Regions from separate parts of the Psychrobacillus sp. FSL H8-0483 genome, predicted to be linked through region 2. Evidence: a T-box and tRNA genes for the amino acid it is inferred to sense, from the RefSeq annotation. Region 2 holds a T-box; the other holds one or more tRNA genes.

Region 1 (15,551 bases), 1.8 Mb from region 2:
CATTCGCTTTCGACCAATTTTCTAAGTAAATAGAAGTTTGCTTATCTTGGATTGGAATCCATAAAGATGTTGCTCCTACTTGAACATGATGCGTCACAATATGAAGAGAATCACGGAAAATCGGACTTTCATCTACTGCTATAAACACGGTTGGTTTACATGCTTTTAAAAATTGTGTGAGCGGTTTTGAAACTGGCTGTGCTCCAAATCGAACGACAACATCCGGAACAACACTTTCTTTAAATGAACTCTCTTTTAACAGCGCATCATATTGATCAATACATAAATGCATACAATCTTCCGGAACGGAGCTACGTAAATTTGATAATGGATCTGCCAATACCGGCCATTGAACCGTCTTAACAAATTCCCAAAAACCTTCCGTTGTATGAAGTGAATCACCAACTATAAATAAACCCTTCTCTTCTTTTTGCAATATACCCTTATACCAATGAATAAACTCTTCCCCTGGTATAAGCTGCCCCATTTCCACCTTACTAACTTGTAATGCAGAATGGTGCTGATCCATATTGATAAGTAGGGGCTCTCGAAATGGCACATTAATATGAACTGGACCCATAGGGGAAGCAATTGATGTAGAAACAGCACGATGGATATGACGTTCTATAAAAGGTAAACTTTCTTCATTATCCTCCGGAATTGGAAAATCGACAGACCACTTTACATGTTTTCCAAACAGATGGATTTGATCAATCGCTTGAGGTGCTCCTACTTCACGTAACTCATGTGGGCGATCAGCTGTAACAACAAGTAATGGAACCCGCGCATAATAAGCTTCCACTATAGCAGGAAAGAAATTGGCGGCAGCTGTTCCCGATGTACACAATAAAACAACTGGCGTTTTTTTTGCTTTTGCTATTCCTAATGCGAAAAAACCAGCTGAACGTTCATCAATTTGACGATAAAATTGAAAACCTTCGCTTTTTGCAAATGCATATGCTAATGGTGTAGATCTAGAGCCTGGACATATGACCACATCTTCTACACCTGTTCTTTTTATTGTTTCTACAAATTGATTGACATAAGACGTCAAATACTCCATATTATTCATTCATATTTCCTCCAAGTGTTCGGAGCATTGGTCGAAACTTCACTCTTGTTTCTTCAAATTCCTCTAACGAGGAGGATTCCGCAACTATTCCTCCGCCCGCAAACAAATAAGCATGTTGATTTTCTAGTAATGCAGAGCGAATTCCAACTGCAAATTCTCCGTCGCCTTCTGCATTAATCCAACCAATTGGTGCTGCGTAATACCCACGATTCATCTGTTCCGATTCTCTAATAATAGCTACTGCCTCTCTCCGAGGTTCTCCACCTAGTGCAGGTGTAGGATGCAAAGATTCTACAAACTCAAACAAGGAAGCTTCTTTTTTTATTTTCCCTTCAATAGGAGTAAATAAATGCTGAATATCTCTTACTTTCATTAGTTTTGGTCTAGATGGAATTTTTACATCTTCGCAATATTGGTTAAATACTTTCCGTATCATATCCACTACAAATTGATGTTCCCCTAAGTTTTTACGATCGGAAAGTAGAGTATCCCCAAGTTCTTTATCTTCCATGGAATTTTTTCCGCGTCTAACAGAACCAGCAAGACCTGCTGATTGAACATGTCCATTTTCTACTTTTACTAATCGCTCTGGTGTTGCACCAAAAAAGATTTTATCATCTTTTTCTAACCCAAATAAATAACTTTCTGGTTGCTCCATTGATGCATTATAAATAGCTGTTGAGGAAGCAAATGTATCATCGAACGTCAGCTTTAACGATCGGCCAATTACTACTTTATTTACTACATTGTTTCGAATTTGACTCGTAACTTCTTCCACCGCTTGCAAATATTCATCTTTCAATCGATCTTCTCTTCCGATTAAACTAGGTTTTGCATGGACCTTAAGTTCTTTTACTTGTGCAGTGTGTATTAAGGCATCACGTTCCATACGTAATCGTTCAAATGCTTCTGAACTCTCTTCTTCATCTGTAATATAATGAATACTTACATAAGCTTGTTCATTTTTGATCACCAGCTGAAATGTTGATACAACAAAAAAACTAGAAGGAAATGTATCCCATTCAGAAGCAATCTTATTTTTTGGATCAAAGGAAAAGCCCCCAAAAAGGATTGGCGATACATCCACTTTCTCTTTTAACGAGGTTTGACATATCTTTTTCCATTTAGTTGCAATGTCACTATATCGTGTATCTTCTAATTCATTCGAGAAAATATGAGCATGTCCTAATCCAACTAAAGTAAAAGTCTTCTCTTTATTTTGCCAGAAAAAACGTTTTCCTTTATAAGATTCGTCCCCCGCCTCAAAAAATGCATGTGCGGACAATCTAGATACTTCTATTGTTTCTGTATAAAAACGTAATGTTGTTTTCATTTGACCGGTGGTTTTCGGCATAAATATGACCTCCGTAAATATAACTTGCTGATTAATTTATCTATTAAAATACTCTACCTTTAATCATACCTCTTTCTACACTTTTCGGCACACATTTAGCAACAAATATGTGCTAAAATTGAGGTTGATTCTTTTAAAGGAGAGAAAAAACCTATGTCACATGAACTTCAAGCCGATAAGGGTTGGCGGATTTGGTGGAAATTAACAAGACCTCATACATTAACGGCTTCATTTGCTCCCGTATTTTTAGGAACAATGATTGCTCTTTACGACACCAATATTAACTGGCTATTATTTTTAGCTATGTTATTTGCTTGTTTGCTTATCCAGGCTGCTACAAATATGTTTAATGAATACTACGACTTTGCTCGCGGTCTAGACAGTGAAGAGTCGGTCGGTATTGGCGGTGCAATCGTTCGAAACGGCGTTAAACCGAAAACAGTCATGCAATTAGCATTATTACTATACGGAGTTGCAGCATTACTAGGTATCTATATTTGCTACGAGTCTTCCTGGATGTTACTAGTTGTAGGAGCGGTTAGTATGCTAATAGGATATTTATATACAGGTGGACCATACCCGATAGCATATACTCCGTTTGGGGAGCTATTTAGTGGTGTAGTCATGGGAATGTTAATTGTTCTTATATCAACATTCATTCAAGTTGGTACAATCCCTTACTCAGCCATTTTAATCTCCATACCAAGTGCATTGCTTGTAGCAGCTATCATGCTTTCTAACAATATTCGAGATTTAGTGGAAGATAAGGAAGGTGGCAGAAAAACTATGGCAATTCTTGTCGGAAGAAAAAATGCCATTAAGGTTTTGGCTTCCTTCTTTATCATTTCCTACCTTTGGATTGTAGGTTTAGTCTTGATGCAAGTTGTTACTCCATTTGCTTTACTCGTACTGTTAAGTATAAAAAAACCAATGCATGCAATAAAACTATTTAAAGAAAAAGAAAACCCTCTAGAGGTCGGGCTTGCAATGAAAGATACTGCCCTCACAAATACTATTTTTGTTTTCTTACTTGGAATAGGCTTACTTATAGGGTACTTCATCTAAGAAGAACACTAAAAATGCTAGGAAGGTATATACCTTCCTAGCATTTTTATTTTGCGGTAGAATCCGCGCAGTCGAGAAGGCTTGTCGATACGGCCGTAAAGCATGCGAATTCAACCAAATAACAACAATGTAGTTTAACAGCGACAATTTATATGTAAGACAAATCTACTTCGGGTTATAGTCATTTTAAGCTTAGGGAAGGTTTTCGTATTTAATAGGGCTAGCACGCTTTCTACTGACCTCACTTGCTCCATTTATTATCACGAATACATCATTTCAAGGCTGGTACTGCAATCGCCTTGTTAATCAGTGCATTCATTAAGACATTTACTGGTGGAATAATTATTAAATTTCCTTCTTAAATGGTGAATTAATAGAGTTCGTGCTGTTATTTCATATCTTTCTTTCCTCCACAAAAAAAGTTTTTCCAAGTAGAGTAAGTTAAAAAGAAATCAACTACTGAAGAAAGATAGTAAATAAACATCCATACTTTTCTACAAAAAAAAAGATAATCAAATGAATGATTATCTTTTTCTTTAAAATGATGACCCCTACGGGATTCGAACCCGTGTTACCGCCGTGAAAGGGCGGTGTCTTAACCGCTTGACCAAGGGGCCAAATATATGGCGGAGAAGGAGGGATTTGAACCCTCGCGCCGGTTACCCGACCTACACCCTTAGCAGGGGCGCCTCTTCAGCCACTTGAGTACTTCCCCATATGATTCGAAATGGAATCCTTGGCCTCACACTTATGAAGCGTGCACTCTAACTAACTGTGCATAGACCAATTAATTTAAGCGGGTGAAGAGAATCGAACTCTCATCATCAGCTTGGAAGGCTGAGGTTTTACCACTAAACTACACCCGCATTATTATGGTGGCTCAGGACGGAATCGAACCGCCGACACAAGGATTTTCAGTCCTTTGCTCTACCGACTGAGCTACTGAGCCACATATGTATTTTTTTAAAAAATGGCGGTCCCGACCGGGATCGAACCGGCGATCTCCTGCGTGACAGGCAGGCATGTTAACCGCTACACCACGGGACCATTTGGTTGCGGGGACAGGATTTGAACCTGTGACCTTCGGGTTATGAGCCCGACGAGCTACCGAACTGCTCCACCCCGCGACAATATTATACTTGCAGTTTAAGTTTTACTACGCTCGAAGAAAGTTGGACACCTGCTTCGGCTTTGCCTGCATCGGTGTTAATCGTCATCTTCGTTTGACGATTTGCTCCACCCGCGACAATAATATTTAGTGTTATTTCAAAATGAATATACTAAACTATTTTTTAAGTGTTTCATCAACAAACAATAAGTTGTAAATGGAGGAGGAAGAGGGATTCGAACCCCCGCGCGGTATGACCCGCCTGTCGGTTTTCAAGACCGATCCCTTCAGCCAGACTTGGGTATTCCTCCGTATTATTGTGTTTATAATAGCTGTATGACCTAAATCTATAAATAAAATCCATTAGCCATACTAGCTATTTGGAAGTAAAAAAGTAATCAAGCAAGTGATTACTTTCCACTTAAAAATATGACCCCTACGGGATTCGAACCCGTGTTACCGCCGTGAAAGGGCGGTGTCTTAACCGCTTGACCAAGGGGCCAACATATGGCGGAGAAGGAGGGATTTGAACCCTCGCGCCGGTTGCCCGACCTACACCCTTAGCAGGGGCGCCTCTTCAGCCACTTGAGTACTTCCCCATATGGCTCCGAAGGTAGGACTCGAACCTACGACCAATCGATTAACAGTCGATTGCTCTACCACTGAGCTACTTCGGAATAATGGTGGGCCTAAATGGACTCGAACCATCGACCTCACGCTTATCAGGCGTGCGCTCTAACCAGCTGAGCTATAGGCCCATTATTTGGAGCGGGTGAAGAGAATCGAACTCTCATCATCAGCTTGGAAGGCTGAGGTTTTACCACTAAACTACACCCGCATTACTATGGTGGCTCAGGACGGAATCGAACCGCCGACACAAGGATTTTCAGTCCTTTGCTCTACCGACTGAGCTACTGAGCCACATATGTATTTTTTAAAAAAATGGCGGTCCCGACCGGGATCGAACCGGCGATCTCCTGCGTGACAGGCAGGCATGTTAACCGCTACACCACGGGACCATTTGGTTGCGGGGACAGGATTTGAACCTGTGACCTTCGGGTTATGAGCCCGACGAGCTACCGAACTGCTCCACCCCGCGACAATATTATTATTAAGACAATCTTTTTCTTAATCCCACTAACAACAAGTTAAAATGGAGGAGGAAGAGGGATTCGAACCCCCGCGCGGTATGACCCGCCTGTCGGTTTTCAAGACCGATCCCTTCAGCCAGACTTGGGTATTCCTCCGTAATTATTGTGTTGGTGGACCTTGCAGGACTCGAACCTGCGACCGGACGGTTATGAGCCGTCTGCTCTAACCAACTGAGCTAAAGGTCCTTAAGATGGCGGCAGAGGGAGTCGAACCCACGACCTTTCGGGTATGAACCGAATGCTCTAGCCAGCTGAGCTACGCCGCCATGATATTTTTTATAATTTAATATTATTTGGTGGAGCCTAGCGGGATCGAACCGCTGACCTCCTGCGTGCAAGGCAGGCGCTCTCCCAGCTGAGCTAAGGCCCCAAATGTAATAATAACTGGTCGGGAAGACAGGATTCGAACCTGCGACCCCTTGGTCCCAAACCAAGTGCTCTACCAAGCTGAGCTACTTCCCGATATATATGGCGCGCCCGGCAGGAGTCGAACCCACAACCTTCTGATCCGTAGTCAGACGCTCTATCCAATTGAGCTACGGGCGCTTAAATTCTTTTTTAAAAAATGGTGCCGAGGACCGGAATCGAACCGGTACGGTAGTCACCTACCGCAGGATTTTAAGTCCTGTGCGTCTGCCAGTTCCGCCACCCCGGCACTTAAATGAATCTTTGGAGCGGAAGACGAGGTTCGAACTCGCGACCCCCACCTTGGCAAGGTGGTGTTCTACCACTGAACTACTTCCGCTCGGTTATTAAATTAAATGGTGCGGGTGAAGGGAGTCGAACCCCCACGCCTTGCGGCGCTAGATCCTAAGTCTAGTGCGTCTGCCAGTTCCGCCACACCCGCATACATAATTCACTTAAAAGTGATGAGCCATGTAGGATTCGAACCTACGACCCTCTGATTAAAAGTCAGATGCTCTACCAACTGAGCTAATGGCTCGAAAAAAATGGTGCCGGAGAAAGGACTTGAACCCTCAACCTACTGATTACAAGTCAGTTGCTCTACCAGTTGAGCTACTCCGGCAGGAGTAAATATATGGTGGAGGATGACGGGCTCGAACCGCCGACCCTCTGCTTGTAAGGCAGATGCTCTCCCAGCTGAGCTAATCCTCCTGGGTAATATAATTCATAACAAGTTACTATTATGTACTTATCGCAAGCCCAGCGACGTCCTACTCTTGCAGGGGGAAACCCCCAACTACCATTGGCGCTGAAGAGCTTAACTTCCGTGTTCGGTATGGGAACGGGTGTGACCTCTTCGCCATCATCACTAGACTTGAATAATTAATGAAAGACAAGTTTTATTATAACAACTGTGTAGAAAATTACAAGTGTTTTTTTAAAAAAATTATTCTTTCAAAACTGGATAAAAGACATTGAATTCTGTAAATTCTATTTTGGTTAAGTCCTCGATCGATTAGTATTCGTCAGCTGCACGTGTCGCCACGCTTCCACCCCGAACCTATCTACCTCATCGTCTTTGAGGGATCTTACTTACTTGCGTAATGGGAAATCTCATCTTGAGGGGGGCTTCGTGCTTAGATGCTTTCAGCACTTATCCCGTCCACACATAGCTACCCAGCGATGCTCTTGGCAGAACAACTGGTACACCAGCGGTGTGTCCATCCCGGTCCTCTCGTACTAAGGACAGCTCCTCTCAAATTTCCTACGCCCACGACGGATAGGGACCGAACTGTCTCACGACGTTCTGAACCCAGCTCGCGTACCGCTTTAATGGGCGAACAGCCCAACCCTTGGGACCGACTACAGCCCCAGGATGCGATGAGCCGACATCGAGGTGCCAAACCTCCCCGTCGATGTGGACTCTTGGGGGAGATAAGCCTGTTATCCCCGGGGTAGCTTTTATCCGTTGAGCGATGGCCCTTCCATGCGGAACCACCGGATCACTAAGCCCGTCTTTCGACCCTGCTCGACTTGTAGGTCTCGCAGTCAAGCTCCCTTCTGCCTTTACACTCTTCGAATGATTTCCAACCATTCTGAGGGAACCTTTGGGCGCCTCCGTTACACTTTAGGAGGCGACCGCCCCAGTCAAACTACCCGCCTGACACTGTCTCCTACCCGGGTTACGGGTATGGGTTAGAATTTCAATACAACCAGGGCAGTATCCCACCGACGCCTCCTCCGAAGCTGGCGCTCCGGGCTCTAAGGCTCCTGCCTATCCTGTACAAGTTGCACCAAAATTCAATATCAAGCTATAGTAAAGCTCCACGGGGTCTTTCCGTCCTGTCGCGGGTAACCTGCATCTTCACAGGTACTATAATTTCACCGAGTCTCTCGTTGAGACAGTGCCCAGATCGTTACGCCTTTCGTGCGGGTCGGAACTTACCCGACAAGGAATTTCGCTACCTTAGGACCGTTATAGTTACGGCCGCCGTTTACTGGGGCTTCAATTCGCACCTTCGCTTGCGCTAAGCACTCCTCTTAACCTTCCAGCACCGGGCAGGCGTCAGCCCCTATACTTCACCTTACGGTTTTGCAGAGACCTGTGTTTTTGCTAAACAGTCGCCTGGGCCTATTCACTGCGGCTCTTCTAGGCTATTCACCCAAAAGAGCACCCCTTCTCCCGAAGTTACGGGGTCATTTTGCCGAGTTCCTTAACGAGAGTTCTCTCGCTCACCTTAGGATTCTCTCCTCGACTACCTGTGTCGGTTTGCGGTACGGGCACCTATCACCTCGCTAGAGGCTTTTCTTGGCAGTGTGAAATCAGGAACTTCGGACTAAGTCCTCGCCATCACAGCTCAATGTTATAGAATGCGGATTTTCCTACATTCACACCTTACTGCTTGGACGTGCATAACCAACAGCACGCTTACCCTATCCTTCTGCGTCCCCCCATTACTCAAACGGTGGTTTGGTGGTACAGGAATATCAACCTGTTGTCCATCGTCTACGCCTATCGGCCTCGACTTAGGTCCCGACTAACCCTGAGCGGACGAGCCTTCCTCAGGAAACCTTAGTCATACGGTGGACGGGATTCTCACCCGTCTTTCGCTACTCATACCGGCATTCTCACTTCTAAGCGCTCCACCAGTCCTTCCGGTCTGACTTCAACGCCCTTAGAACGCTCTCCTACCACTGATACCAAAGGTATCAATCCACAGCTTCGGTGATTTGTTTAGCCCCGATACATTTTCGGCGCAGCGTCACTCGACCAGTGAGCTATTACGCACTCTTTAAATGATGGCTGCTTCTAAGCCAACATCCTGGTTGTCTAAGCAACGCCACATCCTTTTCCACTTAACAAATACTTTGGGACCTTAGCTGGTGGTCTGGGCTGTTTCCCTCTTGACTACGGATCTTATCACTCGCAGTCTGACTCCCAAACATAAATCATTGGCATTCGGAGTTTGTCTGAATTCGGTAACCCGGGATGGGCCCCTAGTCCAAACAGTGCTCTACCTCCAAGATTCTTAACGTTTGAGGCTAGCCCTAAAGCTATTTCGGAGAGAACCAGCTATCTCCAGGTTCGATTGGAATTTCTCCGCTACCCACACCTCATCCCCGCACTTTTCAACGTGCGTGGGTTCGGACCTCCAGTAAGTGTTACCTTACCTTCATCCTGGACATGGGTAGATCACCTGGTTTCGGGTCTACGACCACATACTCATTCGCCCTATTCAGACTCGCTTTCGCTGCGGCTCCGTCTTCTCAACTTAACCTTGCATGTAATCGTAACTCGCCGGTTCATTCTACAAAAGGCACGCTATCACCCATTAACGGGCTCTAACTACTTGTAGGCACACGGTTTCAGGATCTATTTCACTCCCCTTCCGGGGTGCTTTTCACCTTTCCCTCACGGTACTGGTTCACTATCGGTCACTAGGTAGTATTTAGCCTTGGGAGATGGTCCTCCCAGATTCCGACGGAATTTCACGTGTTCCGCCGTACTCAGGATACACTCAAGAGAGAATGAACTTTTGACTACGGGGCTTTTACCCTATCCTGCGGACCTTTCCAGATCGCTTCGTCTAGCTCATTCCTTTGTAACTCTATGTAGAGTGTCCTACAACCCCAAGAGGCAAGCCTCTTGGTTTGGGCTATTCCCGTTTCGCTCGCCGCTACTCAGGGAATCGATTTTTCTTTCTCTTCCTCCAGGTACTTAGATGTTTCAGTTCCCTGGGTGTGCCACAGATACGCTATGTATTCACGTAAATGTACTGCTCCATTACGAACAGTGGGTTTCCCCATTCGGAAATCTCCGGATCAAAGCTCACTTACAGCTCCCCGAAGCATATCGGTGTTAGTGCCGTCCTTCTTCGGCTCCTAGTGCCAAGGCATTCACCGTGCGCCCTTATTAACTTAACCTAATATGGCTTCCAATTACTTGGAGTCCATTCAAAATTAGTAGTTAAAAGTACTACACAACATATAATCACCGAAGTGATTACAAATTGAATTTCTTGAATTTGTTTCTTTCAATGTCGTTTTATCCAGTTTTCAAAGAACAAGTTTTCAAATGCTCATAAAAATGAACATTCAAAACTGAACTGCAAAACGTTAAGATACAGATAAAAATCTGTATTCCGTAATATATCCTTAGAAAGGAGGTGATCCAGCCGCACCTTCCGATACGGCTACCTTGTTACGACTTCACCCCAATCATCTGTCCCACCTTCGGCGGCTGGCTCCCGTAAGGGTTACCCCACCGACTTCGGGTGTTACAAACTCTCGTGGTGTGACGGGCGGTGTGTACAAGGCCCGGGAACGTATTCACCGTGGCATGCTGATCCACGATTACTAGCGATTCCGGCTTCATGTAGGCGAGTTGCAGCCTACAATCCGAACTGAGAACGGTTTTATGGGATTAGCTCACCCTCGCGGGGTTGCGACCCTCTGTACCGTCCATTGTAGCACGTGTGTAGCCCAGGTCATAAGGGGCATGATGATTTGACGTCATCCCCACCTTCCTCCGGTTTATCACCGGCAGTCACCTTAGAGTGCCCAACTGAATGCTGGCAACTAAGATCAAGGGTTGCGCTCGTTGCGGGACTTAACCCAACATCTCACGACACGAGCTGACGACAACCATGCACCACCTGTCACCGCTGTCCCCGAAGGGAAAGATCTATCTCTAGAACGGTCAGCGGGATGTCAAGACCTGGTAAGGTTCTTCGCGTTGCTTCGAATTAAACCACATGCTCCACCGCTTGTGCGGGCCCCCGTCAATTCCTTTGAGTTTCAGTCTTGCGACCGTACTCCCCAGGCGGAGTGCTTAATGCGTTAGCTGCAGCACTAAGGGGCGGAAACCCCCTAACACTTAGCACTCATCGTTTACGGCGTGGACTACCAGGGTATCTAATCCTGTTTGCTCCCCACGCTTTCGCGCCTCAGCGTCAGTTACAGACCAGAAAGCCGCCTTCGCCACTGGTGTTCCTCCAAATCTCTACGCATTTCACCGCTACACTTGGAATTCCGCTTTCCTCTTCTGTACTCAAGTCCCCCAGTTTCCAATGACCTTCCACGGTTGAGCCGTGGGATTTCACATCAGACTTAAAGGACCGCCTGCGCGCGCTTTACGCCCAATAATTCCGGACAACGCTTGCCACCTACGTATTACCGCGGCTGCTGGCACGTAGTTAGCCGTGGCTTTCTAATAAGGTACCGTCAAGGTACGAGCAGTTACTCTCGTACTTGTTCTTCCCTTACAACAGAGTTTTACGATCCGAAAACCTTCTTCACTCACGCGGCATTGCTCCATCAGACTTTCGTCCATTGTGGAAGATTCCCTACTGCTGCCTCCCGTAGGAGTCTGGGCCGTGTCTCAGTCCCAGTGTGGCCGATCACCCTCTCAGGTCGGCTACGCATCGTCGCCTTGGTAGGCCGTTACCCTACCAACTAGCTAATGCGCCGCGGGCCCATCCTGTAGTGACAGCCGAAACCGTCTTTTAACATTTCCACATGTGAGGAAATGGATTATTTGGTATTAGCCCCGGTTTCCCGGAGTTATCCCAATCTACAGGGCAGGTTGCCCACGTGTTACTCACCCGTCCGCCGCTAAATCAGAAGAAGCAAGCTTCTTCGTCATTCGCTCGACTTGCATGTATTAGGCATGCCGCCAGCGTTCGTCCTGAGCCAGGATCAAACTCTCCATAATAGAGAACTTAAAAAGCTCATTTGTTTTGCTGGCATCATCATTAAATGATGTCAAAATTGTTTTGCTATCAAACTAACAGAAGTTAGTCTTTCAAGCTATATGTCTTAACGTTTTGCATGTTCAGTTTTCAATGTTCATGTTGTTTTCTCGTTTTGACGACTTTATTAGTATAACTTCTTTCGGATGTGATGTCAAACATTTTTTTAAGTTTTTAATTTTGTTTAACTCTCGTTCCGAAGGACAAGTATTAATATACATGTTTATAAAATAAAAAGCAACCCTTTTTTTATAAAAAAGGTATATTTAATTCATTAATAACTCTATTCCCTATTAATACATATACTTAAAAGGAAATTTGCTTTCTTATAAACACTTTTCTTCCTTATCCATTTGATTACAATACCACTTCAATCAAACTTCCACTAATGAACATTACACTCTCCTCGTACAGTTTTTAGCTTTTCTACTAAACTAAGTACTTTATTAATATAGATTATAAAATATACGTTCAATGAAACACCCTTTTCTAATGAGATAAGTGATACATCTTTTAAAAGGGTATGTAAGAATAAGAATTCGATTTTCACATATTGTTATATATCGCAAGTGAAGAGGAGGTATCCATCATGGATTGGTTTGCCAATTTAAACGGAAGTACAGAAATCATATTTAAATTATCTTTTGCTGCAGTATTAAGTTTAATAATAGGTATAGAGAGGGAACTTAAGAAGAAACCGATTGGATTAAAGACAAGTATAGTTATCGCTACTTTTAGTTGTTTGTTAACATACATATCTATAGAATCAGCATACAAAGCCCATGGACATGAAGGTGTTAACATTACAATGGATCCACTACGCTTAGCGGCTCAAATTGTAAGTGGTATTGGTTTTCTTGGTGCTGGCGTTATTTTACGCAAAGGAAACGACAGCATTAGCGGCTTGACAACCGCTGCCATGATTTGGGGAGCTGGTGGGATTGGAATTGCAATTGGAGCAGGTTTTTATTTAGAAGCTACCTTAAGTGTTTTTATTGTTTTAATTGGTATTGAGGTTATTCCTCCGCTTCTAGCTAAAATTGGACCAAAAAGACTGAGATCCAAGGAATTATCATTAAAAGTGGTCGTTTCAAATACAGACAGTATTACTAAAATGTATGAGTATTTAAAAGCTAATGGCTTCTATATAGAAAGTATTCGGATTAAAGATATCATTTTAGACAATAATATTATTAAGCATGAGATTTATATTCGATTATCTATACTTACCCAAAAAAATACTGTTGAATTTTATCACTCCATCATAAATCTGGAGTTCATCGAAACTGTAGAAGTAGAATCTATCTAACAAAAGGAGCTAACATATGGGAGAATTTTTTAGACTATTAAAAGGTGGAAACAAACCTTCCTTAATTGCAGCAATAGTTAACACAATTATAGCTGCTTTAAAAGGTGGAGCATTTTTTCTCACAGGTAATGTAGCTATGTTTGCAGAAATGATGCACTCAATTGGTGATGCAGCTAACCAGTTTTTTGTGTTTATCGGCTCAGCATTATCCAAAAAAGCACCTACTCCCAAATTTCCAAACGGTTTTGGAAGATTAGTGAATCTTGTTTGTTTAGGAGCCGTTATTTTGGTTGGTATCCTTTCGTACGAGACGATTAAAGAAGGATGGCACCACATCCAACATCCTGCAGAATCAACAGGTGTCGCTATCTCGCTTATCGTTTTAGGAATTGGTATCATCTTGGAAACAGTAGTTCTATATAAAGCTGGAAAAGAAATCTTACACGATGTTGGTGTTAAAGGAACATCATTCCTTTCTCCTCTTACAACTAGTTTTGCTCATTTAAAACGTGCTAAACCTGCTACAAAACTTGTATTTATGGAAGATTTAGTCGCTACATCTGGTGGTGTACTGGCATTCGTGGCGGTACTGATTTCTCATTTTACAGGATTTTTACAAGCTGAGGGTATTGCTTCTATTATGATTGGACTTATGATGTTCTATGTTGTAGGAAAAGTTTTCTTAGATAATGCACGAGGCGCATTAGGAGAAACCGATGAGCAAATGCTTGTTCATATTGCACTTATCGTTTCAGAAAACGAGCAGGTAAAAGATATTCAAGAATTAGAAGTAATAAAAGAAGGAGAATTTTTGCACGTGAAGTTAGTTGCAGAAATCGATCCGAGCCTTACCTTTGCACAACTAGACGACATTCGTGATGTATTAAAAGACCTTATCTTAAGTCAACAGGGCGTTACAGATGTAATCATCTCATTTGATGAAGATGATGGCGTTCAAGAATGGACCCATAAGGATGCTCGAACTGTATTAAAAACACATGACTGATTTCCAGTCATGTGTTTTTCTTTTTTATAAACATGCAGTTAAAATTTGTTTCGTGTCTTCTGCATTTAATTGATTAAAGTTACCGTAATTTCCACGTGCCATCGCTTTTTCAACCATTAGGTCAATTTTAGAACCATCAATATGGTAATCCGCTAAATTTGATGGAGCGTCTAATGAAGCCCAAAACTCTGCTAAGCGGTCAATACCTTCTAATGCAACTTCTTCGACAGACTTTCCTGTGGGATTTACATGAAACACGTTTGTTGCTAGCTTCGCAAATCGCTCTGGATTTACTTTCAAATTATAGCGCATCCATCTTGGAAAAATGATAGCCAAGCCTCCTGCGTGAGGAATATCGTACACGGCTGATACTGCATGTTCTATGTTATGGCTAGCCCAGTCACCGTTATATCCCATTTGTAAGAATCCGTTTAATCCCATAGTTCCAGCGAATAAGATTGTTTCACGTAACTCATAGTTCCCTAAGTCCTTTATAAGTTTTGGAGCAGTATCAATAACAGCACGAAGAACGCCCTCTATCATCTCGTCTTGAACAGGTGTATTTGTCGCATTGTGATAATATTGTTCAAACATATGAGACATCATATCGACAATTCCATAGACAGTTTGATCAAGTGGAACAGTAAATGTATTTTCCGGATCTAAAATTGAAAATTTAGGGAAAACAAGCGGGCTTCCCCAGCCATACTTTTCTTGTGTTTCTTCATTCGTTATAACGGAACCTGAATTCATTTCGGAACCAGTTGCAGCTAATGTTAGAATTGTAGCAAAAGGAAGTGCTTCTTGTGGAGTGGCTTTACGTGTAACTAAATCCCAAGCGTCTCCCTCATACTTCGCAGCTGCTACAATTAGTTTTGTACAATCAATAACAGAACCACCGCCAACTGCTAAAACAACATCAATTCCTTCTTTTTTACAAATCTCTGCTCCACGTTTTGCGGTAGAAAGTCTTGGATTCGGTTCAACACCAGCTAATTCAAAGACTTTGAAATCAGCCTGCTTTAAACTATTCATGACTTGATCGTATAAGCCATTTTTTTTAATACTTCCCCCACCATACACGACAAGTACTTTTTTTCCGTATAAAGAAAGTTCATCCGATAACTTATCTATTTGTCCCTTACCAAAAATTAATTTTACTGGATTATAAAATGAAAATGCATTCATCGAAACTCCTCCTCCAACGTACTTTTTTAATCATAAAAAAACCGCTTGATAAATTCAAGCGGTTCACATTATTGTTTATCTATTGATTATACCCAACCACGGAAACGTGATGCTTCTGCGGTTTTACGTACACCAACCATATA
Region 2 (15,551 bases):
GATTCATTTTCCAAACAGCATCATTCGCAGGAATATCGTCTTCACAAAGTAATAAATGATGTGGACTTACCTCCGCAGTAACATGCACACCAGCTTTTTTTGCATCTCTAATGACTCTTACTGATTCTTTCGTGCTCACATGACATACATGATAATGAGCTCCTGCTGCTTCTGCTAGTAATATATCCCTTGCTATATGTACTGATTCTGATACAGAAGGGATTCCTTTTAAGCCAAGCTCTTCGTTGCGTTTCCCTTTATGCATAACACCACCGTAGATAAGTGTATTGTCTTCACAGTGTGCGACAACTGGAATGTTAAATTTCGCTGCTTCCTCCATTGCTTCTAGCATCGTTCCAGCAGCTTGAACACCAACTCCGTCATCTGTTAGAGCAAATGCTCCAAGTTTTTTTAATGCTTCAATATCCGTTCTTTCTTTTCCAGCCTGGCGAATCGTAATCGAAGCATAAGGTAACACACGAACAAGTGCTTTTTTCTCTATTAAATCTAATACGTGCGCGAAGTTTTCGGCTGTATCTGGTACTGGTCTTGTATTTGGCATGGCACAGATTGTTGTGTATCCGCCTTTAGCAGCAGACTTGGTTCCCGTTTCAATCGTTTCTTTTTGTTCGCCACCTGGCTCACGTAAATGGACATGTACATCGATAAAGCCTGGAGAAAGAAGCATTCCTTTTCCTTCTATTACTTGTGCATTATCAGCAGTGACGCTTGATCCGATTTTAGCTATTTTTCCTTCTTGGATTAAAACGGAGGTAGTTTCAAAATCTCCTTCATTGTTAACTATTTGAACGTTTTGAATAATTTTTGTCATGTTATTCTCTCCCTTTCAAAATTATTTCAATGATTGCCATGCGAATATAAACGCCATTTTCCATTTGCTTAAAAATTCTTGACCGGTCACATTCTACTAATTCACTAGCAATTTCTACATCTCGATTAAATGGAGCTGGATGCATGATAATTGCTTTATCTTTCATTTTGCGTTCTCTTTCGACTGTTAAGCCAAATGCTTGATGGTAGTCTTCCTTAGAAAATGTCATGTTGCTGTCATGTCTTTCATGTTGAACACGCAGCATCATGATCACATCGCTAGATTCAATGACTTTATCAAATTCATTAAAGGTATCAAATTCCCCTTGCCACTCTGGCGGGCAAACAAGATGGACGATTGCACCAAGTCTCGTTAATGCATCTGCATTGGATCTTGCTACTCGACTATGTGCAATATCTCCAACTATTGTAACTACTATGTCCTGTAATGTGCCGAACTCTTGCCAAATTGTATAGATATCAAGGAGGCTTTGTGTTGGATGATTACCAGTTCCATCTCCTCCATTTATAATAGCTGGTTTTACTCTTCCAACTAATTGCTCAAAGAAACTATTTTCTTCATGTCTTATAACTAACGCATCTAAACCAATCGCTTCTAACACCTTCACTGTGTCATAAAGAGTTTCACCTTTTAATGTACTCGAAAAACCTGCTTCAAAAGGTATTACTCCTACTTGTAAGTTTCTTTCAGCCATTTCGAAACTCATTTTTGTTCGAGTGCTTGGCTCAAAAAACAGATTAGCCATTGTATAACTGTTTTTCACTGTAGAATGGGCGCCTTCACGAAACGCTTGAGCTTGTTCTAATATAGCCATTATTTGATCAACAGATAGATCTTTCATTGATACTAAATTTTTCATGAAATTCCCCTCTTTCTTATAAAAAAACCTCCTCGAAGACTCGAGAAGGTTCGTTTAAGTACAGATCAGTAGAAAGACTTTATACAAAGTCCCTACTCATCTATCCGAACCCTTTGCTGACTCTCTGTCCAGCTATTTAAAAGGTTATTTATTTAGTTGAATCCATACTGGAAGTTTCAGCTTCTTTTCTCCCGGGAAGGACTAGATTTAAGACAACACCGATGATTGCTGCTAAAGCCATTCCTTCTATACTTAGTGATTCTGTCACGATGAATTTTGCTCCACCGATTCCAATTACTAAGATTACGGATGCGATCACAAGATTTCGGCTATTTCCAAAGTCTACTTTCGCCTCCACTAACATGCGTAAACCGCTTGAAGCAATGATACCGAATAATAGAATGGAAACTCCTCCAAGAACCGCTGTTGGAATTGTTGTAAGAAGAGCCATTGCTTTACCGAAAAATGATAGTAAGATGGCAATCACTGCTGCACCCATGATGACATAGATACTGTAAACACGTGTAATTGCTAGAACTCCGATGTTTTCACCATATGTTGTTTTCGGAGGACCACCGATGAATGCACTGACAAATGTTCCTAAACCATCACCTAGTAATGAGCGGTGTAAGCCCGGAGTTTTAATATAATCGCGGTCTACTACTTTACCAAGAACAAGTTGATGACCAATATGCTCTGAAATCGTTACAATGACGATTGGCACCATCACAAGTAGAATTTTAGATGTCACTTCGAATTCATAATGTACACCGGGAATTAGAAAGTCCGGCAAAGCAAACATGCTTGCTTCTTTGATAGGAGTAAAGTCAACAATTCCGATTATCATGGAATAAATATAGCCGACTACCAATCCGATTAAGATCGGCATCGTGCTTAAAATATTTTTGAAATAGATTGTACAGAAGATTGCTGTAAATAATGTAACCAATGCTGCTGAGAAATGTAAGAAACTATATTCTTTTAAATCTGTACCTTCAATTGGAATATTCATCGCCATATCAACTGCAACTCCTGAAAGACCTAACCCAATAACCATTATTACTGGACCAACAACGATAGCAGGTAACAATTTCATGATCCATTTATAACCACTTTTCCAAATAACGAGTGACACAATACCATACACTAAACCTACAAACATCGCACCTATCATTGCATTACCAGGGCTTTCACCATAATTAGTTGCAATAAGAATCGGTGTAATAAAGGCGAATGATGAACCTAAATAAGCTGGTACTTGGAATCTCGTTACTAATAAAAAGATTATTGTAGCAATTCCACTCGTAAGTAAAGCAATCGCAGGGCTTAATCCAACTAACTGCGGTACTAAAATCGTTGATCCGAACATCGCGAACATATGCTGAAAACTTAACGTGATCAATTGCCCACCTGTTGGCTTTTCATTTACATCTAATATCGCATTCGACATGAAGGTCCCCACCTTTTTATCTAGATTATTATTCAAAAATTGTTACAGCATCTATATCATCTGTTTCTGTAACTTTTACTACAATTCGTTCACTACTTGATGTAGGAATATTTTTTCCAACATAATCCGCTCGAATAGGTAGCTCTCGATGTCCTCGATCTATTAATACTGCCAATTGAATTTGCGCAGGTCTTCCTAAATCCATTACCGCGTCCATTGCTGCTCGAACCGTTCTACCTGTATACAAAACGTCATCTACCAAGATTACTTTTTTATCTGTTACATCATGTGTAATATCTACTTGCTGAACTAACGGCTCATTTGATTCATTTTTTAAGGATAAGTCATCTCTGTATAATGTAATATCGAGTTCACCTGTTTTTATTGCTTTTCCTTCAATTCGTTCAATTCTATCTGCCAATCTCTTTGCTAAAAAAGCTCCCCTAGTTTTAATTCCCACTAATATACACTCATCAATACCTTTATTTCGTTCGATAATCTCATGTGCAATTCGAGTAAGTGCTCGGTTTATTGATTGTTCGTCTAATATACTTGCTTTTTCTACCGTCATTTTGACTTCCTCCTTCCGGAAATATAAAAAACCTCTTGAGCTAGAGATGCCCAAGAGGTTGTATGTGTGTAATAAAATAGGGTGAACCCTAAAAATCCGCGGATTGATAGTGAGTCACTTTCACATGTACCTTCTCAGCCTCTCTGGACTGTTATTAAAGGTGATACTATTCAATTGTGTTTGCTGATTTACTTTTCTTCAATCATTATAATACACTAGTCTTCTTTAATCAATGATTGTTTTTTTAAATCTTGTAACAGATTTGTGAATTCCTCTGGAAGTGGAGAAGAAAACTCTAAATACTCGCCAGTTTTCGGTTGAATAAACCCTAATACTCCCGCATGTAGAACTTGGCCATCAAAGTCGATTGTTTTCTTCGGACCGTATTTCGGATCTCCAGCTAAAGGATAACCAATATACTTCATGTGGACGCGAATTTGATGCGTTCTTCCTGTTTCAAGCTGACACTCCACTAACGTAAACTTATCGAATCGTTCCAATACACGGAAATGAGTCACTGCATGTTTTCCATTATCAACAACTGCCATGCTTTGTCGTTCTTTTTTATCCCGACCAATAGGAGCGTCAATTGTTCCTTTATCATGTGCAATATGCCCATGTACAAGTGCAGTGTATTTACGAGTTACTGTTTTCTTCACCAGTTGATCGACTAAAGATACATGTGCAACATCATTTTTTGCGACCATTAATAGTCCGGTTGTATCTTTATCGATACGATGAACGATTCCAGGACGTAAAACTCCATTTATGCCTGATAAGTCTTTTATTTGATACATTAACCCATTTACAAGTGTCCCGCTCGTGTGACCAGGTGCAGGATGAACAACCATTCCACGTGGTTTGTACACTACCACTACATCCTCGTCCTCATAAACGATTTCTAAATTCAAGTTTTCAGCAACGATGTCTAGTGGAATTGCTGCAGGAGGAGATACAACAATAACGTCTCCTTCTTTCACTTTATAGTTCGTTTTTGGTGCTTCATTATTCACTAACACATGTCCATCTTTTATAAAGTTTTGGATTTGTGTGCGTGACCATTCCGTCTCAAATGTGGCAATTGCTTTGTCAATTCTCTCTTTTTCTTGTTCTTTTTCTATTACAAATGTTAACTCTTCCATTACTTCACCTTTTTCTTTTCTGCTCGTTCTTCTTGTAGTATGAATAATATAATGAATACTACTCCTATTGTTAATGCCGCATCTGCAATATTAAAAATAGGAAAATCATAGTTTATAATTGGTATTAAAACATCCACAAAATCAACTACTTCTTTTCTCCAAAGTCGATCGATAAAATTCCCTATTGCTCCACCTAATAGCATCATTAAACCTACTTGAAACAATGGTTTACCATTAGCTTCTTTATGAAAATAATAAATAATCCCAATGATTACAATAATCGTGATGATTGCAAACAAACCCATTCGACCTTGTAGCATTCCCCATGCAGCTCCGCGATTTCTATGCGAAAGCAGTGCTAAATAAGGATCCAAAAGAATGATATTTTCACCTAGCGTCATATTTTTAACAACAAGCCATTTTGTCCATTGATCTAAAGCAATGACAAACGCTGCAAGTCCGTAAAATTTCCACACATTAATTCCTCCGATAATGAATTTCTCCACTTTTTACTGATATGGAAAATTTCTGCTGAATGAATTTAAAGAATCTTAACTAGTTTACCATAAAAGTATGCTATTCGTAAAAGAGCATATAGATTAAATGTATATAAAAAAATGTGGCTGTCCCTAAAGTCATATAGTGACTGAGAAATGGTCCATTTTCCAATGTATTGATTTCCGTTCCAGACGGACGCTTTCCGCGGGCATAACTTCAGTCTCCTCAGGCCAACACGATGTTGGTCACGAAGGCGTTGCCACACGAGGTGGCGTTCTTAGCCTTCGTTCCTTTGTTCGCTCCTGCGGGGCCTTCAGCTCATGCTATTCCCGCTGGAGTCGCCGTCTTTCACTACTATTAATTCCCTACAAAAAATAGTAGGTTATGAAAAGTATACAAAAAACAGGTGTAGAAAAAGACTCGTTTTTCTACACCTGCTTCAATTTATGGGCTTATTGGACAGCCCCATTCACTTTATTAGATATAATTATTTTCTACAACATCCGCACAACGAGTACATAATGTTGCATGTTTTTCATCTGAGCCGACTGTTTCAGAAATTGTCCAGCAGCGTTCACATTTCTCGCCATCTGCTTTTTCCACTAACACAGAACTATGCTCCAGTACTAAGCTATTTGCTGGTGCTTCCGATTGAGCTCCACCTAATGCAAACTTAGAAACGATGAATAATTGAGCAAAATCAATCGCATCTGTTTCAAATAATGATTTATAATCGTCTTTTACATACAAAGTAACTTTTGCTTCCAGAGATTTACCGATTGTTTTAGCATTACGTGCTTCTTCTAACGCTTTTAATACATCATCACGTAATTCGATAATTTTCGTCCACTTTGGTGCTAGTGCTTCAAACGCTGGATATTCTATCGCATCCGGCATATCTGTTAATTGTACACTTTCTTCTGTTTCATGTTCTAGATAAGCCCAAAGCTCATCTGTTGTATGTGGCAAAATAGGTGTCATTAATTTTAATAAAGCAAGAAGTGTGTCATACATAACTGTTTGCATTGCACGACGATCTTTATGATCTGCTCCATAAATATACACAACATCTTTTGCAACATCTAAATAGAATGAGCTTAATTCACCAGCAACGAAGTTATTTACTGCATGATAAACACTCGCAAAATCATAGCGCTCATAAGCAGCTCTTACTGTTTTAATAACCTCTTGCAGCTTCATGTACATATATTGATCTACTTCGCGAAGATCTTTAAATTCTACACGATCATTTACTGGATGGAAATCACTAATATTCCCATGTAGGAAACGGAAAGTATTACGGATTTTACGATATACTTCTGTTACTTGTTTAATGATAGCATCGGATACACGTACATCTGCCGTGTAATCAACAGAAGCAACCCATAAACGAAGAATGTCTGCACCAAGTTGATTCATCACTTTAGAAGGAACAATTACATTCCCTAGTGATTTACTCATTTTACGGCCATTACCATCCAAAATAAATCCATGACTTAAAAGTCCTTTGTAAGGTGCATGACCAAACATAGCAGTACTAGTAATTAATGAAGAGTTAAACCATCCACGGTATTGGTCAGAGCCTTCTAAATATAAATCAGCTGGGAATACTAAATCATCTCGCTCTTCTAACACACCTTGATGTGAAGAACCTGAGTCAAACCATACGTCCATGATATCTGTTTCTTTCGTAAAGATACCATTTGGACTGTTAGGATGTGTAAATCCTTCTGGTAATAACTCTTTCGCTTCTCTTTGGAACCAAATATTAGAACCATGTTCACGGAATAATTTTGATACATGTGAAATTGTCTCTTCGGTAAGAATTGGTTCACCATCTTCTGCATAAAACACAGGAATTGGAACACCCCATACACGTTGACGAGAAATACACCAGTCTCCACGGTCACGAATCATATTGAATAGACGAGTTTCACCCCAAGCAGGTGTGAAATTTGTATCACGAATAGCTTGTAATAATTCATCTCTAAATGCTTCAATTGAAGCAAACCACTGGGCAGTTGCACGGTAAATTACTGGTTTTTTTGTACGCCAGTCATGTGGATACGAGTGTGTAAAGAAAGTTAGTTTTTCAAGGGCTCCCGCTTCTTCTAAAGCTTCTGTAATAGCTTTATTGGCAGTATCATAAAATAAACCTTCAAATCCTGGTGCTTCTGCTGTCAATACACCACGATCATCCACTGGACATAAAACATCTAAGCCATACGCTTTACCTACGTAGAAATCGTCTTCCCCGTGCCCTGGAGCAGTATGAACACATCCTGTACCAGACTCAGTAGTTACGTGTTCACCAAGAATTACTAGTGAATCACGATCATAAAGTGGATGTTTGGCAACAAGTCGGTCCATCTCTTTACCTTCTAGCGTACGTTCAATTGCGTATTCTTCCCAACCAAGTTCAGTTGAAACAGATTCCACTAATTCTTTTGCTACAACATACTTAGAACCTTTTGCACTTACAACTGCATACTCTACTTCAGGATGTAGCGCTATTCCTAAGTTCGCTGGAATTGTCCAAGGAGTTGTCGTCCAGATGATGAATTTCGTTCCCTCTTCTAGCACACCTTTTCCTTCTGTAACTGCGAAACTTACATAAATAGAAGGTGACTTTTTGTCTTGGTATTCAATTTCCGCTTCTGCAAGGGCAGATTCACTTGATGGTGACCAATAAACTGGTTTTAACCCTTTATAGATATATCCTTTTTTAGCCATTGCTCCAAATACTTCGATTTGACGAGATTCAAATGCTGGAGTAAGTGTAACATAAGGGTTCTCCCAATCACCACGAACACCTAGACGTTTAAATTGAGAGCGTTGGTTATTAATTTGTTCATAAGCATATTCCTCACATAGCTGTCTGAATTCTGCTAATGTCATTTCTTTACGTTTTACACCCTTGTTTGTTAGTGCTTGTTCAATTGGTAAACCATGTGTATCCCAACCTGGAACATAAGGTGCATGAAACCCTGTCATGGATTTATGACGAACAATCATGTCCTTTAATACTTTGTTTAAAGCATGACCAATATGAATATCACCATTTGCGTATGGAGGACCATCATGTAATACGAAGAAAGGACGATCTGCTGTTCTTTCTTGCACTTTTTTATAAATATCTTGCTCCGCCCATTGTGCTTGAATATCTAATTCTTTTACTGGTAAATTCCCTCGCATTGGGAAATCCGTTTTTGGCATTAATAATGTGTCTTTGTACTCCATCTTTCTTCCTCCTTATTTGAATCGTGCTCTTGCCTACATAATGCAGGTCAGTTAGTCGTTGTAGCATGGATGCGACGAAAATGGGCTAACATTTTTTAACTCTTCTTGAAATCTGTGACATCCGCCGGTGGCATTTATTTTATTCAATAGGTGTTTTGACCCTACTGAAAAAAATAAAAAAACCCCTCATCCCAAAAAGGGACGAGAAGTTAATGCTCGCGGTACCACCCTACTTGCGATTTTATTAAAAATCGCCGCTTAGTATGCCATAACGGGGCATATTCCGAAGACACTTACTATTAAATAAGGATAAAGTTCAGTGTCTTTGCTCCAAAGTGATATTCTAAAAAAGATTCATTGCTTGAGCTCTCACCATCCTCAAGTCGCTTAATCGAAATCTATTATAGACGTCTTTATCTTCGCATGTTTATTTGATATGCAATAATTATAGGAAAACTAAGCCAAACAGTCAAGAAATGTATTAATCCTCTGTTGCAGATATACGTTCTATTGCTGCTGTATCTGCATCATACTCCATTAAATGATTCCAATCGTCTGTATTGATCAAGTCTAATTGTGCTTCTATGAGCATTTTAAAGCGATTACGGAATACTTTCGATTGCTTCTTCAAATCCTCAATCTCAAGTGCAATTCTTCTCGCCTTTGTAAGTGCTTCGTTAACAATTCGATCTGCATTTTTTTCTGCTTCTTTTACAATTAGTTTTGCCTCTTTTTGAGAATTGCGTCTAACTTCTTCTGCTGCTTCCTGGGCAACAACGATAGACTTATGTAAAGTCTCTTCAATGGATGTGAAATGTCCTACCTTTTCGCTTGAAGATTTCAGTCTAGTTTCCAGATCCTTTTTCTCTTTAATAAGGATTTCAAGGTCCTTCATAATTTGATCGAGGAATTCATTTACTTCATCTTCACTGTATCCTCTAAATCCTCTACTGAATTCCTTGTTATGTATATCAAGTGGTGTTAATGGCATCAATTTCATCTCCTTTAATGTACTATCATTCTTTTCCTCTATTATACATTTACCATAGAGTGAATACATCTAAAATTCTAATATATTATAGATAATTTAATTTTTTTGCTCTAATCGACCTATTTGAAGTCGAATTTTATCTTTTTTTGTTCTACCTTCAATCATCATTAATTTAACTCTTCCTAACCCACGAATGGAGAGTAAGTCTAATTCTTGTAATTCCATCGACGTTTGATCTTTCTCTACCCAATTCACTTTCACTTTACCACTTTGAATAAGTGAAGCTGATTTTTGACGAGAAATATTAAAAACGGATGAAATGACTGTGTCTAACCTTAATGAACTAACAGTAAGACTTTCCGATGTCCATTCCTCCTGTTGTTGGAAATAGTTTAAAGGATCTTCCACTGTTTCTACTTGTACTTTCACTTTTCCTATTCCATTAAAGTTAGCTCGAACATACTCTAAAATTTCAGAAGCAACGACAAATTGAATGGCACCATCCTCTACACGAATATCTCCGAATTTACTTCTATCCATGCCAAGTGACATCATCGAACCAAGAACATCTTTATGACGCAAAGTAACAAACTTCTTAGGATAATTAACTTCCACAACAGTTAGCGCAAATTCATCATTAGCTGGGATAAAATAAGAAGGATACAAAAGTACTCTTTTTCTTTCTGCACCATCTAAAGCACCTTCTGCTGACGATTCGATACCATCATATTGTCTACGGATCGAATCGACGATAAATTGCTGTCTCGGATCCAAAAAATCTGTTAGCTTAGGAGCATATCGATCTTCAATTTCTCGCATCAAACTCACTACTTGTTCAATAAATGGCTGCTCTTCTTTTCTAAAATGCTGTAGCACATGTTCCATGTAAGTATTCCCTCTCAAATATAGTAAAAAACCCCACAACAGTGGAGTTTGAGGCTGTAGACAAAACCTTCATTCATTCATTCATTCATAGGTGTCACTCCAAACTGCTCTGTAAACACATGTCAGTTGAAAAGAGGTTTACAGCCTACCTTCGCACATTGTGTGGGTCTGCGCTTAGCCGACAATTTGAAGGTTTAAATGAATGAAGCTAGTGACCAAATACCTTTCATTGCAAGCTGTAAAACAAAAATTGCAACAATTGGTGAAATATCAATCATTCCAAGTGGTGGGATGATTTTTCGGAATGGCTCTAAATAAGGTTCACAAATTCTTCCTAAAAATTGACCAAACGTTGATTGCTGTATATTTGGTACCCATGACATCAATATATAAACAATTAATGCATACGTATATAAAGTTACTGCTTGACTTAACAAATATAATACAAAGCTCATAGTTAAATTACTCCTCTATCAATCAAGGTCGTTATAATAATAATCCGATATGGCGCCAGCTACTTCTACTGAGTCTGGTGCACAAAGGAAAATATCCGTCCCTATTCGTTGTATGTCTCCACCTAAAGCGTACACTGTTCCGCTTAAAAAGTCGATTATTCTTATTCCTTGCTCTTTATCAATACGTTGTAAATTGACAATAACTGCTTTTTTGCTTTTCAAGTGTTCGGAAATATCTTGAGCTTCTGCATACACACGTGGCTCAATTAAGATTACTTTGGAAGATTTTTGCATATTTTGAATACTCACAAGATTTGGTGCATTTGTTTCTTTGGTTGCTGTATTAAATTTACGCTCTTTTGATGAGGATTTAATTGGCTGTTGTCTTAATTGATTTTCCACGGGTCTTTGTTGTTGAGATCTTGGTTGTTCTGCTTCGGTTGCGTCTTCATCTTCGTCTAAATAGAAGAAATTTTTTACCCAGTTTTTCATGCTCATAAAACCTCCTTCTTCTCTTTGCCGACTAATGCTGTTCCAATTCTAACAAATGTAGCGCCTTCCTCAATAGCTATTTCATAGTCTCCAGACATACCCATCGATAACTCATTGCATGGAGCGTATGGTAATTGCTTATTTGCAATTTTCACTTGTAATTCTTTTAGTTTACGAAAAACATTTCGAATGACAGAATCATCGTCCGTATCTGGAGCCATCGTCATCAAACCAATGACACGTATACGTGAAAAGTTTTTTAACTCTTCGATAAAGGTTTCTACTTCTTCAAAAGAAAGACCATGTTTTGATTCTTCTTCTGCCACATTGACTTGCACAAAGCAATCTTTTATAGAAGTTGCTCTTTTTTCTATTTCTTCTGCTAAACTAATTCGATCTAATGAATGTAAATAATCCACTTCATTGATAACCGATTTAACTTTTCTCGTTTGTAAAGACCCTATGTAATGCCATTTAACATCGACTGAAATGGCATCTAATTTTTTCTTTAAACCTTCTGGTCTGTTTTCTCCAAGATGGTTTACACCAGTAAGAATAACTTCTTTCGTTCTATCCACGGAAACTTCTTTCGTTACTGCAATAATTGTAACATATTCCGCTTTTCTATTAGCACGAATACAAGCATCTTCCATTTTTTGTTGAATAAGTATTAAATTTTGCTGCACATTTGTCATTTAAAAACCAACTTTTCATCAATTGTTTTTGTTTATTGTAACAATGAAAGGCCGTTTTATCAATGATGAAACATGCCTATTCTAAGTTTTTTGAAACAATAATAACATCTTTTCCAATTATCGCTATATTTTGAACAGCAATTTTTTTCGTTTCTCTTTTTTTATTAAATATGGATGGATAAGCTCCATTTGTTTCTACAATAAATGAAATAATATGTCCGCTATCTTTATCTATTTCTGCATCCACTATAAATCCTAATAATTGACCGCTATTTGCTTCTATGACCTCTTTTTGTTGTGCCTCTGAAAATTTCATACTTAACCCCCTTTCTATATTATATGAACGAAAAAGAAAAAAACGCTTTTTCTATGCAGAAAAAGCATTTTTTGTGTAGGCCTGACCATTGACGTAGACCAAGCTATTATTTTGGATTCAATTGATTTTGGATGGTGGAAAGTGCACTTTTTTCTAAACGGGATATTTGTGCCTGTGATAACCCTAGATCCATTGCTATTTCGGTTTGGGTAGCTCCGAAATAAATCCTTTTTGTCAAGATTTTCTTTTGCCTTGTATCTAACTTTTGAAAACTCTCTTTCACGGTAAAATAAGTAACCCATTGATCTTCTGACACATCATTGTCACATAATTGGTCCATCATATAGATAGCATCTCCCCCATCACTAAAAATAGGTTCTTGAAGAGAAACAGGGTCTTGAATGGCATCTAATGATAGCAATATGTCCTCAACTGGAATTTCTAATATTTTCGATAAGTCTTCTAGTGTAGGCTCTTCTAAATGGTCATTTATATATTGTTCTTTTGCTTTCATGGCTTTATATGCAATATCTCTTAATGACCTCGAAACACGTACGGAATGATGGTCACGCAAATGTCTTTTTATTTCTCCAATGATCATAGGGACAGCATACGTAGAAAATCGTACGTTATGCTTTAAATCAAAATTCTCTATGGACTTAATAAGTCCTATACAACCAACCTGAAACAAATCATCGGCTTGTTCTCCTCGATAAGCAAACCGTTGAACTAAACTTAAAACTAATCTTAGATTACCCATTACTAATTCTTCTTTTACGGATTCTTCTCCTGCTTGTAACCGAATAAACATTTCTTTCATTTGTTCGTGGGAAAGTAAAGGAAGCTTAGATGTATCAATGCCGCATAATTCAACTTTTGTTCTCGTCATAGATCTTCCTCCGGACTTTTTAATTGTTCTAAGTCAGTTTGTCCGTGAGTTTGAAGTTTATTCGGAGCTAGCAGCATCCAATTTCACCCATTAAGCTATCGGTTCATTTAACAGCTCTTTTAAATCTAAAATTATTTTCTTTTCTAAACGAGATATATAAGACTGGGAAATTCCTAAATGATCAGCTACTTCTTTTTGAGTCATTTCTTCCTGTCCATTTAATCCAAAACGACATTGCATAATATACTTTTCCCGATTTCCAAGCAGATTAATCGCTTCAAATACATGCTGACGCTCTAATTTTTTTTCCACATCCTCAATGATTAAATCTTCACTAGTTCCTAATATATCGGATAAGAGGAGCTCATTTCCATCTGAATCTGAATTTAATGGTTCATCAAAGGAAACTTCCGATTTCATTCGGTTTGTTTTCCGCAAATGCATAAGTATTTCATTCTCAATACATCTAGATGCATATGTTGCAAGCTTAATACCTTTATCCAGATTAAAGGTTTCCACTGCCTTGATAAGTCCAATAGAACCAATACTAATCAAATCTTCGATATTTGTATTCGTTTGATCAAATCTCCTTGCAATATAAACAACCAGTCTTAAATTCCGCTCAATTAAAACGTCTCTTGCGTGTTCATTACCTTCCATAAAGGATAAAAGCATTTCTCGTTCTTCTTCTCTTGAGAGTGGCTTGGGTAGGGATTCATTGCCACCAATATAATGTACTCCCTTTCTCCTAAGAGAAAGAAACCAAAAATACACTCGGCGTAACAAGTTCAACAACATTATTTGACACTCCTTTTCTTTAAATAAAAGTACGAGGAACTATGCAAAATTCCATCCGCTCCATGTGGAAATTTGTCTTTTACCCTAGTCATCACAATATATCCTTTAGGCAATACTAGATCGTTTACAATCCATTGTTCGTACTTAATACCAATAACCCATGCTTTTTCTTTTTGTATAGTAGAAATAGGTATTAAACGTAATTTACTTGCATATTCTTTTGGAAGTTTATCCAACCCTACATTTTTTTCAAATTCCCAATTGCTGATTGCTCGAAACAGAGATTCTGGAAGGACACCTTGTAGCACTTCAGCGGCTACAAAATGGACTGGAGCATTAGAAAGCGGCTCTTTACATTCATTTCCGGAGTCAATAAAAAGAGTTAACTCTTTTGTGTTTCCAAACAAAGTGACATTAGATGAATATAGTAATTCTCTATCCGAATGTGCAATATTTAGATGCAGAACATGTTTCGTTAGCAAATATAATCCGCCCGTTGCTATTAACGCAAAATTTACGATCATAAATGTATTACTACTATTTGTATACATTGGGGCAATCGCTGTTAATAAACCACCAGCAAAAATACTTGCGAGTAACGTCAATGTTATTGCTTTGACAATTTGTGTACGTTTCTTCCAAAAAGCGATTCCGATCATGAGGAAGAAAGTAAAAAACAATGTCATAACATGATGTGAAAAAATTACTGTTATCACTCCAGCAGTAAAAGCAGAAAGTAGCAAATATCTTTTTTGATTTTCAATCCAACCAATTCTGTTTGCAAATGCTAAAACGGTATAGTTGAAAAAAGTATTAGTTGCTATCATAACTTCCGCGTACATGGCTCTCCTCCTTTTGTCTAAATCTTAGCATCCCTTATCTAAGAAATTTGTCAAAAGAACGTTCCAAAACCACTTTTTTAAACGACAAAAAATTAATACAATAAAAATAATATTTCTAAATCTACTCATCCTCAGTAGTTGCCAAGCAATCCTCCCTAATTTTTTTGGGATATCACTTGGAATAGAAGTTTTTTGGGGCAGCTTATTCTGAATCGTTTCTAGAGTAATTTGGACAGACTTCACTTCACTTCACTCTACTCTATTTTCTGTATTCTTGTGGCAGTATTCTGTAAGTCGTTCTCCTCCAACTTTTGGAGACATGTTGCTTGTTTGATTAAGAAAAGCGCAGGCGCCCTCTAAGTACTAAACCTGTTTTGTATCGTTTTCGGAGGTCTTTGGACAGACTTATTGCTATATCACTACCGATTGATTTTTTAGAGAGGCTGATCGTGACTAACGTCACGACCAGCCTCTCTTTTCTCGGTAATCTTATGGCATTTGTCTGTCCGTCGCCCTCCTTCAACGGTACGAATAAGGGTAAGATCTTTTTGGATAATGAGGGAAAAGATGCTTTC

The links. The T-box of region 2 lies ahead of ileS (isoleucine--tRNA ligase). A T-box ahead of a tRNA ligase gene usually reads a tRNA of that ligase, here a tRNA-Ile.
Region 1: it encodes a tRNA-Ile, which carries the amino acid that the T-box ahead of ileS (isoleucine--tRNA ligase) is inferred to sense. The anticodon was not compared.

The regions. Positions count from the first base shown of each region.
Region 1 covers NZ_CP152052.1:3,004,124-3,019,674, forward strand. Annotated here, with positions in the region: gene menD (2-succinyl-5-enolpyruvyl-6-hydroxy-3-cyclohexene-1-carboxylic-acid synthase) at 1-1,072, opposite strand, end outside; gene MHB48_RS14375 (isochorismate synthase) at 1,065-2,426, opposite strand; gene MHB48_RS14380 (1,4-dihydroxy-2-naphthoate polyprenyltransferase) at 2,580-3,491, shown strand; tRNA gene MHB48_RS14385 (tRNA-Glu) at 4,037-4,108, opposite strand; tRNA gene MHB48_RS14390 (tRNA-Ser) at 4,116-4,206, opposite strand; tRNA gene MHB48_RS14395 (tRNA-Gly) at 4,287-4,357, opposite strand; tRNA gene MHB48_RS14400 (tRNA-Phe) at 4,365-4,440, opposite strand; tRNA gene MHB48_RS14405 (tRNA-Asp) at 4,463-4,538, opposite strand; tRNA gene MHB48_RS14410 (tRNA-Met) at 4,542-4,618, opposite strand; tRNA gene MHB48_RS14415 (tRNA-Ser) at 4,818-4,910, opposite strand; tRNA gene MHB48_RS14420 (tRNA-Glu) at 5,030-5,101, opposite strand; tRNA gene MHB48_RS14425 (tRNA-Ser) at 5,108-5,198, opposite strand; tRNA gene MHB48_RS14430 (tRNA-Asn) at 5,202-5,276, opposite strand; tRNA gene MHB48_RS14435 (tRNA-Ile) at 5,281-5,357, opposite strand; tRNA gene MHB48_RS14440 (tRNA-Gly) at 5,364-5,437, opposite strand; tRNA gene MHB48_RS14445 (tRNA-Phe) at 5,445-5,520, opposite strand; tRNA gene MHB48_RS14450 (tRNA-Asp) at 5,543-5,618, opposite strand; tRNA gene MHB48_RS14455 (tRNA-Met) at 5,622-5,698, opposite strand; tRNA gene MHB48_RS14460 (tRNA-Ser) at 5,754-5,846, opposite strand; tRNA gene MHB48_RS14465 (tRNA-Ile) at 5,860-5,936, opposite strand; tRNA gene MHB48_RS14470 (tRNA-Met) at 5,943-6,016, opposite strand; tRNA gene MHB48_RS14475 (tRNA-Ala) at 6,045-6,120, opposite strand; tRNA gene MHB48_RS14480 (tRNA-Pro) at 6,136-6,212, opposite strand; tRNA gene MHB48_RS14485 (tRNA-Arg) at 6,220-6,296, opposite strand; tRNA gene MHB48_RS14490 (tRNA-Leu) at 6,317-6,405, opposite strand; tRNA gene MHB48_RS14495 (tRNA-Gly) at 6,421-6,495, opposite strand; tRNA gene MHB48_RS14500 (tRNA-Leu) at 6,513-6,597, opposite strand; tRNA gene MHB48_RS14505 (tRNA-Lys) at 6,621-6,693, opposite strand; tRNA gene MHB48_RS14510 (tRNA-Thr) at 6,702-6,777, opposite strand; tRNA gene MHB48_RS14515 (tRNA-Val) at 6,791-6,866, opposite strand; rRNA gene rrf (5S ribosomal RNA) at 6,913-7,028, opposite strand; rRNA gene MHB48_RS14525 (23S ribosomal RNA) at 7,151-10,079, opposite strand; rRNA gene MHB48_RS14530 (16S ribosomal RNA) at 10,315-11,868, opposite strand; gene MHB48_RS14535 (MgtC/SapB family protein) at 12,495-13,214, shown strand; gene MHB48_RS14540 (cation diffusion facilitator family transporter) at 13,231-14,220, shown strand; gene MHB48_RS14545 (iron-containing alcohol dehydrogenase) at 14,245-15,408, opposite strand; gene MHB48_RS14550 (Glu/Leu/Phe/Val dehydrogenase) at 15,495-15,551, opposite strand, start outside.
Region 2 covers NZ_CP152052.1:1,246,795-1,262,345, reverse strand. Annotated here, with positions in the region: gene MHB48_RS05765 (dihydroorotase) at 1-832, opposite strand, end outside; gene MHB48_RS05760 (aspartate carbamoyltransferase catalytic subunit) at 834-1,712, opposite strand; gene MHB48_RS05755 (solute carrier family 23 protein) at 1,861-3,162, opposite strand; gene pyrR (bifunctional pyr operon transcriptional regulator/uracil phosphoribosyltransferase PyrR) at 3,191-3,733, opposite strand; gene MHB48_RS05745 (RluA family pseudouridine synthase) at 3,949-4,875, opposite strand; gene lspA (signal peptidase II) at 4,875-5,351, opposite strand; gene ileS (isoleucine--tRNA ligase) at 5,851-8,613, opposite strand; T-box leader at 8,808-9,042, opposite strand; gene MHB48_RS05730 (DivIVA domain-containing protein) at 9,095-9,604, opposite strand; gene MHB48_RS05725 (YlmH/Sll1252 family protein) at 9,701-10,489, opposite strand; gene MHB48_RS05720 (YggT family protein) at 10,684-10,944, opposite strand; gene MHB48_RS05715 (cell division protein SepF) at 10,963-11,442, opposite strand; gene MHB48_RS05710 (YggS family pyridoxal phosphate-dependent enzyme) at 11,439-12,131, opposite strand; gene MHB48_RS05705 (YlmC/YmxH family sporulation protein) at 12,208-12,447, opposite strand; gene sigG (RNA polymerase sporulation sigma factor SigG) at 12,554-13,336, opposite strand; gene sigE (RNA polymerase sporulation sigma factor SigE) at 13,427-14,134, opposite strand; gene MHB48_RS05690 (sigma-E processing peptidase SpoIIGA) at 14,134-14,976, opposite strand.